Regions from separate parts of the Microbacterium sp. TPU 3598 genome, predicted to be linked through region 1. Evidence: predicted binding sites of a transcription regulator. Region 1 holds the regulator's gene; each other region holds the start of a gene.

What was found. Region 1 encodes LexA, which represses DNA repair genes until DNA is damaged. Its sites were predicted from a motif close to TCGAACANNTGTTCGA; they were not measured.
Region 2: MST3598_RS12410 (HNH endonuclease signature motif containing protein) is a predicted target of LexA. The motif match lies at 2,556-2,571, and genes of this name have one in related genera.
Region 3: recA (recombinase RecA) is a predicted target of LexA. The motif match lies at 2,559-2,574, and genes of this name have one in related genera.
Region 4: MST3598_RS15960 (HNH endonuclease signature motif containing protein) is a predicted target of LexA. The motif match lies at 2,966-2,981, and genes of this name have one in related genera.

The regions. Positions count from the first base shown of each region.
Region 1 covers NZ_AP017975.1:1,301,733-1,306,857, forward strand. The annotation lists gene smpB (SsrA-binding protein SmpB) at 1-77, shown strand, start outside; gene MST3598_RS06110 (S9 family peptidase) at 134-2,002, opposite strand; gene lexA (transcriptional repressor LexA) at 2,096-2,782, opposite strand; gene MST3598_RS06120 (LysM peptidoglycan-binding domain-containing protein) at 3,072-3,440, shown strand; gene MST3598_RS06125 (histidinol-phosphate transaminase) at 3,498-4,592, shown strand; gene hisB (imidazoleglycerol-phosphate dehydratase HisB) at 4,589-5,125, shown strand, end outside.
Region 2 covers NZ_AP017975.1:2,617,949-2,623,073, reverse strand. The annotation lists gene murQ (N-acetylmuramic acid 6-phosphate etherase) at 1-245, shown strand, start outside; gene MST3598_RS12430 (hypothetical protein) at 434-970, shown strand; gene MST3598_RS12425 (SDR family oxidoreductase) at 1,002-1,667, shown strand; gene MST3598_RS12420 (DMT family transporter) at 1,709-2,032, opposite strand; gene MST3598_RS12415 (DMT family transporter) at 2,029-2,397, opposite strand; gene MST3598_RS12410 (HNH endonuclease signature motif containing protein) at 2,572-3,990, shown strand; gene MST3598_RS12405 (aldehyde dehydrogenase family protein) at 4,186-5,125, shown strand, end outside.
Region 3 covers NZ_AP017975.1:2,098,824-2,103,948, reverse strand. The annotation lists gene MST3598_RS10020 (FtsK/SpoIIIE family DNA translocase) at 1-752, shown strand, start outside; gene pgsA (CDP-diacylglycerol--glycerol-3-phosphate 3-phosphatidyltransferase) at 752-1,327, shown strand; gene MST3598_RS10010 (CinA family protein) at 1,324-1,809, shown strand; gene MST3598_RS10005 (helix-turn-helix domain-containing protein) at 1,951-2,259, shown strand; gene MST3598_RS10000 (DUF3046 domain-containing protein) at 2,278-2,502, shown strand; gene recA (recombinase RecA) at 2,772-3,821, shown strand; gene MST3598_RS09990 (regulatory protein RecX) at 3,821-4,690, shown strand; gene miaB (tRNA (N6-isopentenyl adenosine(37)-C2)-methylthiotransferase MiaB) at 4,740-5,125, shown strand, end outside.
Region 4 covers NZ_AP017975.1:3,341,368-3,346,492, reverse strand. The annotation lists gene hemB (porphobilinogen synthase) at 1-203, shown strand, start outside; gene hemL (glutamate-1-semialdehyde 2,1-aminomutase) at 226-1,548, shown strand; gene MST3598_RS15960 (HNH endonuclease signature motif containing protein) at 1,561-2,955, opposite strand; gene MST3598_RS15955 (hypothetical protein) at 3,089-3,538, shown strand; gene MST3598_RS18620 (ATP-binding cassette domain-containing protein) at 3,641-5,125, opposite strand, start outside.

The sequences.
Region 1 (5,125 bases):
GGCAGACCCTGCGCGAGCGTCAGGACACCCGTGAGGCCGACCGTGCCATGCGTCTGCGCAATCGCGTGGGAGAGTAGCCCCGGGCTCTCAGGCCCCGACCCTCACGGCACTGCCGTGACGAGTCGACAGCCCGTCACGGGCGCGGGTGGAAGCCGAAGACGCGGCCGAGGAACGCCAGCTCGCGGTCGAGGGAGTCGACGATGGTCTCCGCGCTCCGGAAACCATGTCCCTCGGTGGGATAGAGGACGTACTCGTGCTCGATGCCGCGCTCTGCCAGAGCATCGCGGATCGCCTCGGACTGGGATGGAGGGACGACGCGGTCCTCGCCGCCCTGCAGAAGCAGGACGGGGACAGTGATGCGATCTGTGTGCGTGAGCGGTGAACGCTCGACGTACAGATGCTCGTACTCGGGCAGCGGGCCCACCAGACCGTCGATGTACGATGCCTCGAAGTCATGAGTCTCCGCGGCCAGCATGCGCAGGTCGGCGACGCCGTAGCGGCTGATCCCCGCGGCGAAGGCTCCGCCTCGTACCAGTGCCGACAGCACGGTCCAGCCGCCTGCCGATCCGCCGCGGATGGCCAGGCGGTCGGGGTCGGCGAGCCCGGAGGCAGCCAGGCCCCGCGCCGCCGCGATCACGTCGTCGACGTCGACGACACCCCACTGGCCGTCCAAGCGTTCGCGATAGGCACGACCATAGCCGGTGGAGCCCCCGTAGTTCACGTCGAGCACGCCGATCCCGCGGCTCGTGTAGAAGGCGATCGCTGCCGAGGCTGCCCCGGTCACATGCGCCGTCGGTCCGCCGTGGACCAGCACGACGTAGGGCGGGAGCTCGTCGTCGGGGGCCTCCTCGTCGGGGTTCGCCGGCGGATAGGCGAATGCGTGCACGGCGCCGTGCGGACCGTCGATCTCGATCGACATCGACGCCGGCATCCAGCGCGGATCGACGGGCTCCCCGCCGCGCACGGCGACGACCTCCCCCGACTCGATATCGACGCACCAGAGCCCCGCCGCCACCCGGGAACCGTTGCCGGAGAGCAGCACCCGGGTGCCGTGGACCGCATCGACGCTCACATGACCGTCGCCGGGGAACTCGATGATGCTCTCGCCCCCTCCGGTGTCGATCACGACGACGTCGTCGCGCCCGTTCGTGCGGACGGCGACGATGCGGCCGTCCTCCAACGGCTGATACCAGCGGTTGCCGAGCACCCAGAGCCCGTAGCCCGTGTCGGCATCGGACGGGGCCAGCGGCCGCGGGGATCCGGAAGGCGTCACCCCGTCGATGGCGATGCGGTGGAGTGTCCAGCGGTCATCGGCGACGTCGGCGAAGACCAGTTCCGTGTCGCTGAGCCACTCGGGCTGCAGCGCCGCTCGCGAGGGGATCGTCCGCGGGAGGCCTCCGTCGACCTCGGCGATCTGCACGCGCGCGCTCTCCCACGGCATCTTCCCCCGTTCCCAGGCGATCCACGCGGCGCGGGTCCCGTCAGGGGAGAATGCGGGGTGGGCGAAGAACCCCTCGCCCTGCACGATCACGCTGACCGCGGACTCGTCTTCTGCGGCGGAGCCGTCGAGCGGGATCTCGACGATCGCGCGGAGGTGCGGGGTGGTCGAGAGGTCTTCGCGCACGGCGAGCAGACGTCCGTCCTGCACGCGCAGACCTCCGTGCGCGGGACCGGCAGCGGTGAGCGTGACGAGATCCCCGTCGGGGGTCAGGCGGCGCACCCGCTGGTCTGAGGCGTCGACGAAGTAGAGCGTCCCCCGATCGTCCGCCGTCCAGGCGCCACCACCGTATTCGTGCACGCGGGAGCGGGCGTTCCAGGGCGCGGGGAGGACCTCGGCGCCCGTGGAACTCCGTACCGTCACCCGTCCCTTCTCGGACGGCACCGACTCACCCCACCAGATCTCCGTGCCGACGAAGCGGGCGCCGTCGATGCGAGGAGAGGACGCCGCGACTGATGCCGCGGAGAAAGGCGAAGGCCAGGAACCGTAGGGGGACGACGTCATGCTTCGAGCCTATGGGGCGCTGGCACGAGCGTCACGCGGGGCGCACACGAAGGCCCTCCAGGGAACCGGGAGGGCCTTCGTCGTGCTCTCGTCTCAGACCGCGCGGAGCACCGCCACGATCTTGCCGAGGATCACGGCTTCATCGCCCAGGATGGGCTCGAACGCCGAGTTGCGCGGGAGCAGCCACGTGTGGCCGTCGCGACGGCGCAGCACCTTGACGGTGGCCTCGCCGTCGAGCATCGCCGCGACGATCTCGCCGTTCTCGGCGCTGTTCTGCGAACGGACGACGACCCAGTCGCCGTCGCAGATGGCGGCGTCGATCATCGACTCGCCGGAGACCTTGAGCATGAACAGGTCGCCCTTGCCCACCAGCTGGCGGGGGAGCGGGAAGATCTCCTCGACCTGCTGGTCGGCGGTGATCGGCACACCCGCGGCGATTCGTCCGACGAGGGGGACGAGTGCCGCATCGCCGACCGGGGTCGCCACGTCGGCGGGGTTCTCGGTGCTGGCCCCCGGCAGGTCGATGAGCACTTCCATGGCGCGGGTCTTCCCGGGGTCGCGACGCAGATAGCCGCTGAGCTCCAACTGCCCGAGCTGGTGGGTGACGCTGGAGAGGGACTTGAGACCGACGGCGTCGCCGATCTCGCGCATGCTCGGCGGGTAGCCGTGGTGCGCGATCGAGTTCTGGATGACCTCTAGGATCGCCATCTGCTTCGGGCTGAGGCTCTTCCGGCGGCGCGTGCGCGGTGCCTCCGACTCGGGGGCAGAGTTCTCGCTCATGGTGCTCCTTCAGTGCGTGATCCGACGTCCCTCTTCGAATGTCGGAGGCCCGTGGTGGGGTGTCCTTATCGAAACCGTATCCGAGAAACGGGCCGATCTGGAAGATCTGTTCGAGCGTGTCGGCTCATTTCCGGATTCGGTTTCGAAGAATACTTGACAGATGTTCGAACTCGAAGATATCTTCGGTACGTAGCTTCGCATTCACGGCTCCCGGCCGAGACGAGAATGCGAACGCTACGCCAACTTCCCCGGCGGCCTCACCGCTCCGGGACAGGCTAAGGAGCACCACATGAGCAGCATCAGCTTCAGCACCGCAGCAGTCATTCCGGCGTCGACCCGTCCCACGACGCGACTCCGACTGACGACGCGTGGCCGCGCCGTGCTGCTGGCCTTCGCCTCGGTCCCGCTCGCGATCGGTATCGCCTTCGCGGCGCTCAGCGGTGGCAGCGCGATCGCTTCGGGAGCAGATTCGGCCGCCGTCAGCGTCGAGACCGTGACCGTCATGCCGGGAGACACCCTCTGGTCGATCGCCACCAGCGTCGCTCCCGATGCCGACCCGCGCGACGTCATCGGTGAGATCAGCCGGATGAACCTGCTGCGCGGTGGAGAACTCCAGATCGGCCAGACGCTCGCCATCCCGGCCCAGTACGTGAACTGATCCGGCGGCGGCAGCACAGCAGCAACTTTGCGTCATCGAGGCAAGGCGCCGCTTAACATGGGAAGGGTGACCCTCTCCCTCAACGATCTCCCGCTACGTGACGATCTTCGCGGATTGACGCCATACGGCGCTCCGCAAGCGCCGCTCCCGATCGCGCTCAACGTGAACGAGAACACGCATCCGATCCCCGACGCGGTGGCGAGCGACATCCTCGACGACATCGCCGTCGCGATCCGCGACGTCAACCGCTATCCGGACCGGGAGTTCACGACGCTCCGCGAGTCGTTCGCGGAGTACCTGGGGCACGGGCTCACGCCGGAGCAGATCTGGGCCGGCAACGGCTCGAACGAGGTTCTCCAGCACATCCTCCAGGCTTTCGGAGGTCCCGGGCGCACGGCGTTCGGTTTCGCGCCGACGTATTCGATGTACCCGCTCATCGCCCAGGGGACGGGAGCACGCTGGATCGCCGGCACGCGTCAGCCCGACTACACGATCACCCCGGACGAGGCTGCCGAGCAGGTGCGGGCCGCCGATCCCGATGTGGTCATCCTCTGTTCTCCCAACAACCCCACCGGCACGCCGCTCGGGCTGGACGTGATCGAAGCCGTGTACGACGCGGCCCGTGGCATCGTGATCGTGGATGAGGCGTACCAGGAGTTCGCGCCGCGCGATGCGATCTCCGCCCTGACCCTGCTCGACGGGCGCCCGCGTCTCGCCGTCTCGCGCACCATGAGCAAGGCCTTCGCCTTCGCCGGGGCCCGGGTCGGGTACCTCGCTGCCGACCCCGCCTTCATCGACGCGTTGCGCCTGGTGCGTCTGCCTTATCACCTGAGCGCTCTCACCCAGGCGGCGGCGATAGCGGCCCTGCGCAACGCCGACGTGATGCTCGCGATGGTGGAGGAGATCGTCGAGCAGCGCGATCGGATCACGGCGACCCTCGAAGCGCTCGGATACCAGCCGCACGAATCGTGGTCGAACTTCGTCCTGTTCGGCGGCGTCGCCGACCCGCGGGCCACCTGGCAGCAGCTGTACGACCGCGGCGTGCTCGTGCGCGATGTCGGCATCCCCGGACACCTCAGGGTCAGCGCGGGCACGGAGGCCGAGACCACCGCGTTCCTCGAGGCGCTGGCCTCGATAGGATCGGCTTCATGAGCACCCCCGCACTGAACCCGCGCACCGCGAACCGTGTGCGCAGCACGTCGGAGTCCACCGTCGAGCTCGAGCTGAACCTCGACGGCACCGGGGCGAGCCGTATCGACACGTCTGTGCCGTTCTTCGACCACATGCTCACCGCCTTCGCGAAGCATTCGCTGACCGACCTCACGGTGCGAGCTTCCGGCGACACGCACATCGACGCGCACCACACGGTGGAAGACGTCTCGATCGTGCTCGGCCAAGCCATTCTCGAAGCTCTCGGGGACAAGTCCGGGATCTCCCGTTACGGCGACGCGCTCGTTCCCCTCGACGAGGCACTGGCGCAGGCGGTCGTCGACATCTCCGGTCGTCCGTATCTCGTGCACACGGGAGAGCCTGAAGGCTTCGAACACCACCTCATCGGCGGGCACTTCACCGGTTCGCTGGTGCGTCACTCATTCGAGGCCATCAGTTTCAATGCCGGTCTGACCGTGCACGTGCGTGTGCTCGGCGGGCGTGATCCGCACCACATCGCCGAGGCGGAGTACAAG
Region 2 (5,125 bases), 1.3 Mb from region 1:
CGTATCGAGGGGTGATGGTCGACCTGCTGGCCACGAACGAGAAGCTCCACGCCCGCTCCATCCGCACGGTGTCGCAGCTCGCCGGCGTCGACACCGATCAGGCGGCTGGGGCGCTGCAGGCGGCGGACGGCTCGGTCAAGCTCGCACTCCTCATGCTCGCCGCCGACGCGACGCCCGAGGATGCGGCATCCGCCCTCGACGAGGCCGACGGCATCCTTCGCGACGCGATCGCGGCACTCGCCTGATCTTCATACGCACCTGATCTCGGCACGCACCTGCGTCTCGGGCGCTGGGCGCGGTGCTGATTCCGGACGCCGCGTGCGGCATTGATTCCGGCTGCCGCGTGCGGCGTTGATTCAGGCTGCCGCGTGCGGCGTTGATTCCGGACGCCGGGCGCGGCCCCGGGGCGCTCCGACGTCAATAGGATTCGGGTGTGGATGATCTCGTTCCGGCGGCGCCCTGGTTGCTCGTCGGTGCGGCCGTCGTCGCGGCGGTGGCCTCGCTGATCGCGGGGCGCGCCGTGCCGTGGCAGGGCCGGCAGGCCGTGCTGGTCATGGCGGTCGCGATGCTCGTGACCGCGCTCGCCGGAGATGCCCCGATGGTCGGTCTGGGGCTGGGGGTCGTGCTGCTGCTCTCCGCCATGCTCGGCACGGTGGGGGTGCGCGGAACCTCGGCTGCCGGCGAGTGCTTCCGCCGTGCGCTCATCGCCCTGCTCCTCGCCGTCTGCGCGTTCGAGAGTGCGGTGACAGGCGAGGCTCCAGAGGCCGGTGCGGGGGCGCACGGAGGTCACGGAGGTCTCTCGGGGCTGCTGTCGGTCGTGATCGTCGCCGGAGTGATCGGCGTGGTGCTGTGGACCGTCGTGGCGGACTGGTTCGTCGAGCCCGTCCATCACGGGCGCACCGCGCGAATGGTCGCGACCGAATCGTGGGCGCTGGCCGCCGGGGTCGCCCTGATGTGCCTGGCGACGTGAGGGGAGTTCCGGGTTCCGATAGCGTGGCGACATGCCTCTCGCTCTGATCACCGGTGCCGCCCGTGCCGACAGCATCGCCGCCGGCATCGTCCCTCGACTGCGCGCCGCCGGATGGACCGTCGTCACCAGCGACCTGCACGATGCCGACCACCCGGCCGACCTCTCGACGCACGAGGGACCGGAGGCGCTGATCGCCGAGGTCACCGCCGCGCACGGACCGATCACCGCCCTCATCCTGAGCCACGCGCACGACATGGAGTCGGGCATCCTCGACACGACCGCCGAGAGCTTCGACCTGCACGTCGCCGTGAACGCGCGGGCGACTCTGCTGCTGATCGCCGCGTTCGCGCGGCAGATCGGCGACGATGGGGGAGTGATCCTCGCGCTCACCAGCGACCACGTCACCGGCAACCTCCCGTACGGCGCATCCAAGGGTGCCCTCGACCGCCTCGTGATCTCTGCGGCGCGCGAGCTCGGTCCGCGCGGGATCTCGGCGAACGTGCTGAACCCCGGCCCCATCGACACCGGCTGGATGGACGACGAGACGCGCACGGGTCTGGCCGCGATGACGCCCCTCGGGCGCCTCGGGCAGCCGGCGGACGTGGCTGCGGTGGTGGAGTTCCTCGTGTCGGACGAGGGGCGCTGGATCTCCGGGCAACTGCTGAAGTCCGACGGCGCGTTCTCGGCGCAGTACTGAGGGGTGCGGGGCGCTCGATCAGTCGCGGGCGCTGGCGATCGTCAGTGCCCGCCGCCGAACTCGATCATCCCCACACCGACGGCGATGAGCGCGACGCCGACGGCCATCATGCTCGAGAAATGGTCTTTGAAGATCACCCGTCCCAGCACGGCGGTCAGTGCGACGCCGGCGGCGGCCCAGATTCCGTAGGCGACGCCCACCGGCATTCCCATCGCCAGGATCGTGCCGAGCAGTGTGAATGCCGCGAGGTAGCCGACGACGATCACGGGGATCCAACGGCGACGTCGCAGCCCCTCGGATGCGCGCAGACTCAACGTCGCGGTGACCTCGCTGGCGATCGCGAGGGAGAGGAGCAGCCAGGTCATGGGGTGATCTCCGTCGTCTCGCGCGTGTGAGAACCGAGTTCGACGAGCAGCACGCCGACCACGATCACGCCGACGCCGATGATCTGCACCGGTCCCAGCAGCTCGCCGAACAGCACGGTGCCGAGCACAGCGGTCAGCACGACTCCGATCGCCGACCAGATGCCGTACGCGACCCCGACGGCCATGCCGCGATCGAGCACCACCGACAGCAGCCACAGTGAGCCGGAGTAGCCCAGAACCACGACGATCAGCCAGAGCGGATGCGTGAATCCCTCTGCCGCACGCAGCGAGAGGGTCGCGGTGACCTCCAGCGCGATCGCGAGCAGCAGGGGCGGCCATGCCGAACGGCGAGGGCGATCTGTCATCGGGGCCTTTCGTGGAGGGTCCGAGGGGGAGAACGCGAGGGCGGCGTGCAGGATTCCCGGCGCGTGTGGAATCGATGGCGGTCGAGAGCGGGACGGGAGCGAGCTGTCGACGTCGGACAGGAGAGGGATCGTGTCACCGCTGATATGCCGGCATGGATTCGAATATAGCTTCGAATGTCGGTGGTGGTCGCGGTAAAATCGAGTATGCCGAATTTGACCGCGTTGCACGAGGCGATGTCTCGCTTGGATGAGGTGTGGGCGGGTGTGGGGGATTCGGGGGAGTTGTCGCGGGAGCAGTTGATCGTGGTGAGCGCGTCGATCGGGGTGTTGCGGCGTCGGTTGGATGCGGTGCATGTGTCGGTGGCGGCGTGTATTGCTCGGGAGTCGCGTGCGGAGTTGGGTGCGGGGAGTCTGGCGAAGCAGCAGGGTTTCCGTAGTCCGGCGACGTTGATCGCGGTGGCGACGGGGGTGTCGAGGGGTGAGGCGTCGCGTCTTGTCAGGGTGGGTGAGGCGACGGCGCCGCGGAGTGATCTTCTGGGGGCGCGTCTGCCGGCGAGGTATCCGTTGGTGAGTGCGGCGTTGGATGCGGGGGTGCTGGGGGCTCCGGCGGCGGCGGTGATCATCGCGGCGCTGGATCGGTGCCGGGTTGTGGCGGGGGTGGAGCGGATCGCTGAGGGGGAGCGGCTGCTGGTGGAGAAGGCGGCAGGGCTCGCGCTCGATGATGTGCGCATGCTCGTGGTGCGGGTGGAGGCGTGGCTTGACCCGGATGGGGTGGAGCCGCGTGAGGACGAGCGCCGTGGCAGGCGGGCGTTGTCGCTGTTCGAGCGGGACGGGATGGTGCATCTGAACGCGGTTCTCGATGTGGAGACCGCGGCGCCGGTGGTGACGGCGATCCGGGGGTTCGTGACGGCGGTGTTCGCGGCGCGGAAGGATGCTCCCGATGCGGGCGCTCCTGATGGGGATCGGCGGACGGTGCCGATGATCCAGGCGGATGCTCTTTCGGTGTTCTGCGCGCATGTGCTCGGGTGTGAGCGGCGGGTTCCGGTGGCGGGTGCGACGGTGATCGTGCGGGTGGGTCTCGATGATCTGGAGGCCGGGACCGGGTCGGCGACCGTGGATGGTGTGGATCAGCCGGTCAGTGTCGGGGCGGCGCGGCGGATGGCGGCCGGGGGTGGCGTGATCCCGTGTGTTCTCGGTGGGGACAGTGAGGTTCTCGATTGGGGGCGGGAGAAACGGTTGTTCACCCGGGCGCAACGGCTGGCGTTGGTGGAGCGTGACGGGGGATGCGCGATGTGCGGTTTGCCGCCGGAGATGACGAGGGCGCATCACATCCGCTGGTGGACACGCGATCGCGGGCCGACCGATCTCTCCAACGGGGTGCTGCTGTGTGAGACCTGTCACCATCGCATCCACGACAACGGGTGGGAGATCCGCATCGACGCTCCCGGAACCGGAACCAGAACCGGGAGTGGGACCGGGACCGGAACCGGGAGTGGGAGTGGAGCGCGGGTGTGGTTCATTCCGCCCCGATACGTCGACCCTGCGCGAACCCCGAGGCTCGGCGGGCGCGCACGCTTCGACATCGCCGCGTGACGGTGTCGCTGCACGATCACGGTGGCTCGGCATCAGCCCGGCGGCTCGGCGTCAGCCCGATCGTGTCATCCTTCGCACTCGGACATCTGCGGCGCGCTCCGCGACAAGCGCCGTGAGGAACGCCCGTCGACAATGAGAAGACGACCAGCTTCTCGACTGTCGCTGGCCCGCGCCACGCTCGAAGGAGAGTCCCCGATGTCCGATTCCGCCGCTTCCGCAGCCGCTGCGCTGCTCGACCGCATCCAGGCGCCGGAAGGCGCAGGCCGGGACATCCCGGATGCCGCGACCCGTGAGGTCATCGGGCGCGCCCCCGTGGCGTCGGTCGACGACCTCGACGATGCGATCGCTCGCGCGAAGGCCGCCCAACCGGCCTGGGAGGCGCTCGGCCACGAGAAGCGGAGCGCACTTCTCCTCGCAGCTGCCGATGCCATCGACGCCAACGCCGAAGCCCTCGCCCACCTGCTCTCCCGGGAGCAGGGGAAGCCGCTCAACGGTCCCAACGCCCGCTTCGAGCTCGGCGCGTGTTCCGCCTGGCTGCGCACCAACGCCACCACGGCGATCGAGCCGCAGGTCCTCGTAGACGACGAGACCCTGCACGCCGAGCTCGTCTACAAGGCGGCCGGAGTCGTCGGTGCCATCGGCCCGTGGAACTGGCCGCTCATGATCAGCATCTGGCAGATCGGCCCCTCCCTGCGGATGGGCAACACCGTCGTCGCGAAGCCGAGCGAGTACACACCCCTGAGCGTGCTCGCGATGATCGCCGTGATGAACGAGGTACTCCCGGCCGACGTCTTGATCGGAGTCTCCGGCGACCGCGAGGTCGGCGCGCGGCTCGCCTCTCACCCGGACATCGCGAAGATCATGTTCACCGGTTCGACCGCGACCGGACGACGCATCATCGAGAGCTCGGCCGGCAACCTCGCTCGTCTGACGCTCGAGCTCGGCGGCAACGACGCCGGCATCGTGCTGCCCGGCACCGACGTCGCGGCCATCGCCGAAGACCTCTTCTGGGGAGCCTTCATCAACACCGGGCAGACCTGCGCCGCGATGAAGCGCCTGTACGTGCACGACTCGGTGTACGACGAGGTCGTCGACGCACTGGCATCGATCGCCGGCTCCATGCCGATGGGCAACG
Region 3 (5,125 bases), 800 kb from region 1:
CGCAGCTCGCGCGAGCCTCCGGCATCCACCTCGTCCTCGCGACCCAGCGGCCGAGCGTCGACGTCGTCACCGGACTCATCAAGGCGAACGTCCCGTCTCGACTGGCCTTCGCCGTCACCAGTGTCACCGACAGCCGCGTCATCCTCGACAGCCCCGGGGCGGACAAGCTCATCGGTCAGGGTGACGCGCTGTTCTCGCCGATGGGCTCGTCGAAGCCGTTCCGTCTGCAGGGCGCGTGGGTCGACGAGAAGGAGATCGACGCGGTCGTCAAGCACGTCACCCGCCAGGCTCGTCCGGACTATCGTCCCGACGTGCAGGAGGCGATGGAGCCGACCAAGAAGAAGGAAGTCGACGAAGACATCGGCGACGACCTGGAACTGCTGCTCGCGGCTGCCGAGCTCATCGTCTCGTCGCAGTTCGGATCGACCTCGATGCTCCAGCGCAAGCTGCGGGTCGGCTTCGCGAAGGCCGGTCGCCTCATGGACCTGCTGGAGTCACGTGAGATCGTCGGCCCGTCCGAGGGCTCCAAGGCGCGCGACGTGCTGGCCACGGCCGAGCAGCTCCCACAGGTGATGGCGAAGCTGCGCGGTGACGACGTTCCGACGTCGCCGCCCGCTTCCGCCGCCCCTGTCGCTCCGCCGGTGCCACCCCTGCCCCAGACGCACGATCCGATCGCTGCCCAGTATGAGGGGCTTCCCGAGGTGGAGGCCGAGGGCGACGAAGACGCCTGGGGCCTGACGGGACGCGACTGATGGCCATCCCGCGGCAGCTGCCCAACGCCATCACCGTCGCGCGCATCCCGCTGGCGGTCGTCTTCTTCGTCCTGTTGCTGCTGGGCGGAACCTACGGCCTCGCCGAGCCCGGCCTCCGCTGGGCGGCCGCGGTCATCTTCATCGTGGGGATCTCCACGGACTGGGTCGACGGCTACCTCGCGCGCAAGTACGACATCGTCAGCGATTTCGGCAAGCTCTGGGATCCCATCGCCGACAAGATGCTCACGGGGGCCGGGTTCATCGGACTCGCCATCCTCGGCGAGGTCGGCTGGTGGATCGTCGCCCTCATCCTCGTGCGCGAGTGGGGGATCACAATCCACCGGCTCATGGTCGCCAGCGAGCATGTCGTCGCTGCGGCCTGGATGGGCAAGATCAAGACGGCGTTCCAGGGTGTGGCGCTCGGCTGGGCGTTGCTTCCGCTGCACTATCTCGTCGGTCTCGATGCATGGACGTTGATCACCTTCATCCTCATGCTCATCGTCCTGGTGCTCACGGTCGCGAGCGGTATCGACTACATCGTGGCCCAGGTCCGCGGCTCGCGCCGGAAGTCGTGAGCGACGCGGCTGCTGCCGTCCTCGCGGCGCTGGGTCGACGGGGATGGACGCTCGGAGTCGCGGAGTCGCTGACCGGCGGCGCCCTGTGCGCCGACCTGGTCTCGGTTCCCGGCGCGTCCACGGTGTTGCTCGGCGGGGTGGTGGCGTACGCGACGCCGGTGAAGGCGTCGGTGTTGGGCGTCGACGCGGATCTTCTCGCCGTGCACGGGCCGGTGCATCCGCAGGTCGCGCTGCAGATGGCAGACGGAGTGAGGAGTGTCGTGAGCGTCGGTGGCTCGCCGGCCGATGTCGGGGTGTCGACGACGGGAATCGCCGGTCCGGATTCCCCCGACGGGCAACCGGTCGGCACGGTGCACATCGGCGTGGCGACGCCGGCGGCGATGAGGACGACGGCCTTCCGTTTCCTCGGAGATCGCGACTCGATCCGCGCGCAGACGGTCGCGGCAGCGCTCGAAGAACTGTGCGCGATGCTGGCGGAATAGCAGGACCGCCGGGGTGGTTATCTCTGATGTGCTCACACTTAAACCACAGAGTGCAGGGGTAGATTCTGTGCATGCCAGGGGTACTAGACTGGCTGTCTCATCGGGGGAGACCTCGAACGATCACATGGGGAGGAGGTTCCGATGATTCTTGTACGACAGGAAATCGGCGATGTGCTGAGGGACTTCCGCCTGCAGAAGGGGCGCACGCTCCGGCAGGTCGCAAGCAAGGCGTCGGTTGCGCTCGGCTACCTCAGCGAGGTCGAGCGTGGGCAGAAGGAGGCGTCGAGCGAGATCCTCGCTTCCGTCGCCGACGCGCTCGACGTTCCCATTTCGACGATCATGCGCGAGGTCGGAGACCGCATCTCGGTGCTCGAGGGCATCCAGGTCTTCCCGGACGTCGTTCCCGACGACCTCGTCGCGTCGATCGAACCTCAGCTTTCGCTGCACTGATCCCCGGTCGGGGAAGCCATGCGTCGTAGCGAATTCCTTCGCGCCGTCGAGACCGAGTTTCAGGCACGCGCGTCCTCTCTGGTGAACGACCTGGCGCTCAGCGCTGTCGGCGGTCGAACAGCGCGCGAGGCGCTGGCCGAGGGAACACCGCCACGCGACATCTGGTTGGCCCTGTGCGTCGAGATGGATGTTCCGGAGAACAGGCGACACGGCGTCGGTCGGCAGGAGCCGCGCGGACGCTGAGTCGTTCGTCGATCTCCGATGCCTACGGGAAACGACCTGAGATCCACGGCGTGTCGTCGAAGATCTGTTCGAAGCGGGCGTAGTCTTCTGCACAAGTGGTTCAGGGAATCTGTTCTGCACGGTATGTGAGCTCTCCGCATCGATGTCGGTGGCCTCTCCTACGGTGGAAAACAAGCCGAAGAGCCATTACGCCTTGTCGGAGAGTTTCTCCCAACCGGGAGAGCCGCGACAGCCTACAGGCGGCATCACGCGCGCAGAAGGAGCACATCATGCCATCACCCGCCGACCGCGAGAAGTCCCTCGAGACCGCCCTCGCCCAGATCGATCGCCAGTTCGGAAAGGGCTCGGTCATGCGGCTGGGCAGCGATGAGCGCGCCCCCGTGGCGGTCATCCCCACCGGCTCCATCGCCCTCGACGTCGCTCTCGGCGTCGGAGGCCTCCCGCGTGGTCGAATCGTCGAGATCTACGGACCGGAGTCCTCGGGTAAGACGACCCTCACCCTGCATGCGATCGCGAACGCTCAGCGCGCAGGCGGAATCGCCGCGTTCATCGACGCCGAACACGCGCTCGACCCCGACTACGCCGCGAAGCTCGGCGTCGACATCGACGCGCTCCTGGTGTCGCAGCCCGACACCGGTGAGCAGGCCCTCGAGATCGCCGACATGCTCGTGCGCTCGGGAGCCATCGACCTCATCGTCATCGACTCCGTGGCGGCGCTCGTGCCCCGCGCCGAGATCGAGGGCGAGATGGGCGACTCGCACGTCGGTCTGCAGGCGCGACTCATGTCGCAGGCGCTGCGTAAGCTCACCGGTGGCCTGAACCAGACCAACACGACGATGATCTTCATCAACCAGCTTCGCGAGAAGATCGGCGTCTTCTTCGGCTCGCCCGAGACGACCGCCGGTGGTAAGGCGCTGAAGTTCTACGCCTCGGTCCGCATGGACATCCGTCGTATCGAGACCCTCAAGGACGGAACCGACGCCGTCGGAAACCGCACCAGGGTCAAGGTGGTCAAGAACAAGATGGCGCCGCCGTTCAAGCAGGCCGAGTTCGACATCCTCTACGGCGTCGGCATCTCCCGTGAGGGCAGCCTGATCGACTTCGGTGTCGAGCACGCCATCGTGAAGAAGTCGGGCTCGTGGTACACCTACGACGGTGACCAGCTGGGCCAGGGCAAAGAGAACGCGCGCACCTTCCTGTTGAACAACCCCGATATCGCGCTGGCGATCGAGACGCAGATCAAGCAGAAGCTCGGTATCGGCGGCCCCGCTTCGGTACCGGCAGCTGCAGACGAGCTCGCTGAGCGTCGTCCGGCCTGATGAACGACACGCGTGGGGGCGATCCCGACCGGATCGCCCCCATCATCCCCCTCTTCGGCGGTGGGTCGAAGAAGCAAACGCACACGCCGCCGCCTCGCCTTGCGGAAGGCGACGACCAGTCGACGGACGATCCCCGCGCCAGCGACGCGGCGGTCTGGCGCACGACCTGGGATGCCCCTCCGGACAGTGCCTCGCACATCGACGCGTCCGACGCGGGTACTCCCAGCGATCGTCATCCCGCGCGGGGGATCAGGGGCAGTTCCGCCACAGCGTCGACGCGCCCGACGAAGTCCGCTCCTCACCTTCGCGCACTCGGCGGCGGAGAGAGCGACGATGCCGGCGCCGACGAGAAGGCATCGCCGGACGAGGTGCGTGTGGCCGCGGAGGAGTCTCTCGTCCGTAAGCTGCGGGCGCGATCGTTGTCCATCTCGGAGGCCCGACAGGTCCTGCGAGGCGTCGGCCTCGACGGTGCGGTCGTCGACGAGGTGATCGATGACTTCTCCCGTCGCGGCTATCTCGACGACGCCGCCCTCGCCGCCGTGCTGGTGACATCGGGCGTCGAGCGGAAGGGACAGGGACGGGTCGCGTTGTCTCGCGCACTCGCGCAGCGCGGCATTCCGCGCGATGTGGTCGACGGTGCTCTCGATGAGTTGCCGGACGACGATGACGATCGCGCGCTGGAGTTCGCTCGCGGCAAGGCGCGGTCGATGAGCCGGCTCGATCACGACACGGCTCTGCGGCGGCTGGTGGGCCAGCTCTCACGACGCGGCTACAACGGAGCCGTGGCGATGAAAGCCGCGAAGGCTGCGCTGCGGGAGAACTCCTTCGGAGGTTCCACGTCCGGGGTCCGATTCGTCGACTCGGACTGATGCCGGGACGCCGCGACAGCTCAGCAACGGCTCGTACAATGGGGAGATCATGACTATCCCGCGCAGCGAACCGACGATCATCGGCGCGTCGTCGGCAGCCGTCGACGACGACGGACGACAGCGATCGTATGAAGTGCGCACCTTCGGGTGCCAGATGAACGTGCACGACTCCGAGCGGCTCTCGGGCTCGTTGGAGAGCGCCGGCTATGTGAGAGCCGTCGACGGTGACGAGGCCGACGTGGTGATCATCAACACCTGCGCCGTCCGCGACAACGCGGCAGGCAAGCTGTACGGCACCCTCGGGCACCTCGCTTCCGTCAAGCGTCGCAAGGAAGGCATGCAGATCGCCGTCGGCGGCTGCCTGGCGCAGATGGACAAGCAGGCCGTGCTCGACAAGGCGCCCTGGGTCGACGTGGTGTTCGGCACGCATAACAT
Region 4 (5,125 bases), 1.7 Mb from region 1:
GCGAGGTGCGCGACACCGTGAGTATTCCAGTGTGGGCATATCAGGTCTCCGGCGAGTACGCCATGATCGAGGCCGCCGGTGCGAACGGGTGGATCGACCGTCGCGCGGCCATCCTCGAGTCCCTTCTCTCCATCCGCCGCGCCGGTGCGGATGCGGTGCTCACCTACTGGGCCACCGAAGTGGCCGGCTGGCTGCGCGACTGACTTCTGCGAGGAGCTCTCCTTCATGACCGACCGCAACGACGACCTGTTCTCCGCTGCCCGCGCGGTGATTCCCGGTGGGGTCAACTCGCCGGTGCGCGCCTACGGATCGGTCGGCGGCACGCCGCGGTTCCTCGCCTCGGCGAAGGGCGCGAGGGTCACCGATGCCGCCGGTCGCGAGTACGTCGATCTCGTCGCCTCGTGGGGTCCTGCGCTTCTCGGGCATGCGCACCCGGAGATCGTCGCCGCGGTGCAGGAAGCCGCGTCCCGTGGGCTCTCGTTCGGCGCTCCGACCGAGGGCGAGGTCGAACTCGCCGCGCTGATCGCCGACCGTGTGCGGTTCGGTGAGACCCGACCCATCGAGCGCGTGCGCCTGGTCTCCACGGGCACCGAGGCGACCATGACGGCCATCCGCCTCGCGCGCGGTGCCACCGGTCGCGACCTGCTCGTGAAGTTCGCCGGTCACTACCACGGCCACTCCGACGGCCTTCTCGCGGAAGCCGGTTCCGGCGTCGCGACGCTCGCGCTGCCGGGCTCCGCCGGGGTGCCCGCGCCGATCGCCGCCCAGACCCTCGTGATCGGCTATAACGACCCGGAGGCTCTGGCCGCCGTGTTCGCCGAGCACGGTCGGCGCATCGCCGCCGTCATCGTCGAGGCCTCGGCTGCGAACATGGGCGTGGTCGCTCCGCTGCCCGGATTCAACCGTCTGATCGCCGAGACCGCGCATGCTCATGGCGCACTGATGATCCTCGACGAGGTGCTCACCGGATTCCGGGTGCACCCGGCCGGATTCTGGGGGCTGCAGGCCGCCGCCGGCGAGGACTACCTGCCCGACATCTTCACGTTCGGCAAGGTCGTCGGCGGGGGCATGCCGCTGGCCGCGCTCGGTGGACGTGCCGAGGTCATGGACCTGCTGGCCCCGCTCGGGCCGGTCTACCAGGCGGGCACACTGTCCGGAAACCCGCTCTCGGTCGCTGCGGGTCTCGCGACGCTGCGGCTCGCGACCCCCGAGGTCTATGCGACCGTCGACGCCGCATCCGCTCGGGTGTCCATCGCGCTCGACGCCGCGCTCACGTCGGCCGGTGTCACGCACGCGGTGGCCACCGCCGGCAACCTGTTCAACGCTTCGTTCCGGGCCTCGGCGCCGCGCAACTATGTCGAAGCCCAGGCGCAGGAGTCGTTCCGCTACGCGCCGTTCTTCCACTCGCTGCGCGAGCAGGGCGTCGCTCTTCCGCCGAGCGTGTTTGAAGCCTGGTTCCTCACCGCCGCACACGGCGAGGAGGAACTGCAGCAGATCGAGGCCGCACTTCCAGTCGCTGCGACCGCTGCGGCTGCGGCGCGGCCGTAGGCGCGAGTCCGGTCAGACGAACATGACGCGGCGCGGTGACGCGTCTGTGTAGACGCGGCCGAGTGGGCTGGTCCACTCGATGTCGCCTCCGGGGAGCTGTCTCGCACGCCAACGGTGCTTCTCGGCGATGTCGGGGTGCTTCAGCGAGTGGTGTCCCACGCAGAAGTGGCTGAGGTTGTCGATCGACGTGCTTCCGCCCTTGGCATGGTCGTGATTGTGATCGACCTGACACCTGTGGACCGGTGTGCGGCACCCGGGGAATCGACAATGCTGATCGCGGGCCTGAAGGTGCCGCCGCATCGCCGTCGTCGGGGCGTAGGAGGCTGTGGCTGTCACGGTGCCCGCGCCGTCGAGGAAGAGGCGGGACCAGCCTCCGTTGCGACCGGCGAGATCGCGGGCGACGTCGGGATGCAGCGCGCCGATCCCATCGAGCTCGGCCGGCCGTTCGTCTCCTCCTGCCAGCGTCTCGGCAGCGATCGTGACCTGAATGCGCGCCCGGATGCTCTCCAGCGCGGTGCCCTCGGCCGTAGAGGGGTCGGTGGTCAGGAGTAGGTCGCTGAGCAGGTCGGCGCGCACCGCATCGATGCCGCGCTCGTCGGTCAGGAGGGGCGGGCCGCCTAGGGATGGATCGGTCGTGAAGGTGTCGCCCTCACCGAAGATGACGTGGGCATCGAATCGGGTGTCGTCGACGGGATACCTGTTGAGCACAGGGTCGTCTCGGCGGGAGTCGTCGGCGCGAGCGGCGCGATCACCGCGGGTGGCGATGACGTGCTGTGCGAGCCGCGTCAGGCGGTCGAGAATCGCGTGGGCGAGGTACTCCGGAAGCACGACCTGGAGCAGTGCGAGGCCGTCGTCGAGCGCCCTCAACGTGACCGATCGTTCGCCGTGGGCCCGTCGGTGACGCTCGACCACGGTCTCGCCGGCGAGGGAGGAGGCGATCTGGCGCACCATCGTGCGGGTGCGCGCGGGAGAGTCCTGTTCGGCCACGACGAGCGCCGCCGTGTCATAGACGGTGAGGGTTTCGGCGTCTACTCGACCCTCGCGGACCCCCTGCCGCACGATGATTCCCTCCCGCACGATCTCTCGGACATGGGCCGCACTGAGCGCACCGCGGCGGAACGCGTCTCGCACGATGGGGTGCTCGGCCTCGAGGAAGTGGGCGTCGCTGAAGGCGTACTCGATGCTGCCCTTCGACATGCGACCGGCCGCAGAGTACTCCGCGATCATCGACCGATGGATCGAATCGCGATGCTGCGGTTGCTCGCGGACATCGTCGTCGAGCAGCCGAAGTCGATCGGCGAGGAGGGCGGAGGCTTCAGCTTCGAGCGCCGCGATGCCTCGCCGCTTCTCCACCCAGGCATCGAGCAGGGCCTCGCGCTGATCGATGCTGTTCGCAGATGCCTTCATTCTTCGAGTATAGTACATATGTTCGAATGACGGAAGGGAATCATGATGACTGGTGCTGATCGACAAGGGATCGTTGCGTTCCTGTGAGCAACTTCCAGACAACTGGCAGGGCCGCGCTGGCAGACTGGGGGACATGGTGACGTTGCTGCTGGACCAGACGCAACTGGAGGTCGTGCTCTCGCCGATCGAACGTGCCGCCACCTTCCACCGTGACAACCTCCGTATCGCGCGCGACACCATCACCAAGGTGCAGCTGACGGAAGACGCCTGGACCTGGCTCCGCGGAGTCCCGAACCCGGGGACGCACATTCCCGGTGTTCTCGCCGCAGGCAGCTGGAAGGCCGCGGGCAGCCTCGACTTCGTGCTGATCCGCCGGCGTCGCCCGAGCGTCGTGATCGATCTCGAAGGCGACCCGCAGTACCGCCGACTGATCCTCACCACCAGCCACGGGCTCGCGCTCACTCAGGCACTCCGGCTCGATGTGTCGACCGAACCGGCGAACGTCGAGGAGATCGTGGCCACGGCACCGGTCCCGGTCTCGAAGGGACGACGACGCCCCGTCATCCGCCCCCGGCCCGCCTGACGCCGACGTCGGGAGGCGGTGCCTCGCGATGCACGGCCTCCCTTCAACGCAGAACGCCCTCCGGACCCGCAGGTCCGGAGGGCGTTCTCGTCGGCGAGGCGCTCAGCCGTGCTGGTGATCCCCGTCGTGGTTCTCGCCGTCGTGGTTCTCGCCGTCGTGGTTCTCGCCGTCGTGGTTCTCACCGGTGTTCTCGTCAGAGTCATCGGGAGTCGTCTCGTCGCCTTCCGCGGAACCCTCGGCCAGGGGCACGGTGTCGATGACGCCCGTGGAGGCGACGCTCCAGTGTGCGTTCTCCGCGGGGGCCTCCGGCGTATCGCCGTCCGCAGCCTCGAAGTCCGCAACCTCGCTGTCCGCAGCCTCGCTGTCCGACGCCTCGCCCTGGGCGGGCTCGTCCTCTGCGCCCAACGGGTAGTCCTTGGGCTCGTCCTCGTAGTACGCGCGGGCGGCGGCCGCGAGCATGGAACTCACCGCTGCAGAGCGCGGGTCCTCCTCGTCATCGTCGGAAGAGCTGGTGTCCTCGGTGTCGGCGGATGAGGGGCCATCGCTGTGGGAGGACAGCGCGTCCGATTCCGTGGCGACCGATGCGTCGTCGAGATCCGCGAAGATCTCGACCCCGCTGTGGTCCTCGTCACCGGAGGTCAGGTCGGACGGCGTCGTGTCTGCGGTGTCCGCCGGCACGGCGGCGCCGAACAGGATCTCATCGAAGGATCGAGCCGGAGCCTGTTCGTCTGTGGACTGTTCGCCGAGGGTCGGAGCGTCGCCCACCTCGAACGGACCCGAGGCGACGTCGCCGGACTCGCCGATCGATGCTTCTTCGCCCGGTGTTTCGTCGACAGAATCTTCTTCGTCCGGAGCGTCTTCGGCGGGAGTCTCCTCCTCGGACGTCGACTCTCCGGTCGCGATCGTATCGGTGGAATCCACGTCGGCGGAGGACTCGTCCGCAGCGCTCTCCGCGCTCTCTGCCACGGAGGCCTCGGATGCGTCGGACACGTCGGATGCGTCAGCGCCGACGGAGGCTGCCAGATTCGAGGCCACGGCCTCGCCTGCGGGAGCAGACGCAGCCTCGGCCGCCCAGGCGGCTGCTGCGGCCACCGGGATGGCGACCACGGAGTCGGCGGGTGCCGGAGATGCTTCTTCGGGAGCGGCCTCTGCGGGAGTCGACTCCTCGGGCGCAATCTCCGGGGTGTTCGGCGCGACGAGCGGGGTCGCCGTTGCGGGAGCGCTCGGCGCGAACCGGCCACCCCGCATCAGGTCGATGAAGACGTCTTCGAGAGTCGGCCCGCGCTGCACCAGGGTGCTCAGGGCGATGCCTGCGTCGGCCGCGACGGCTCCCACGGTCTCGGCGTCTCCGCCGCGCACGGTCAGACCCGAGCGCAGCACTTCGATGTCGAACCCGGCCGCAGCGAGCGCGGACGTCAGCCCGGCGCGATCCGCGGCGTCCACGATCACGGAGCCGCCCTTGGGGTCGGCGAGCGTCTCGATTCCGCTGGCCAGCACGAGCGTGCCCTTCGAGAGCACGAGCACGTTGTCGGCGACCTGTTCGACCTCGCTGAGGACGTGCGACGACACGAGGACCGTGCGTCCCTC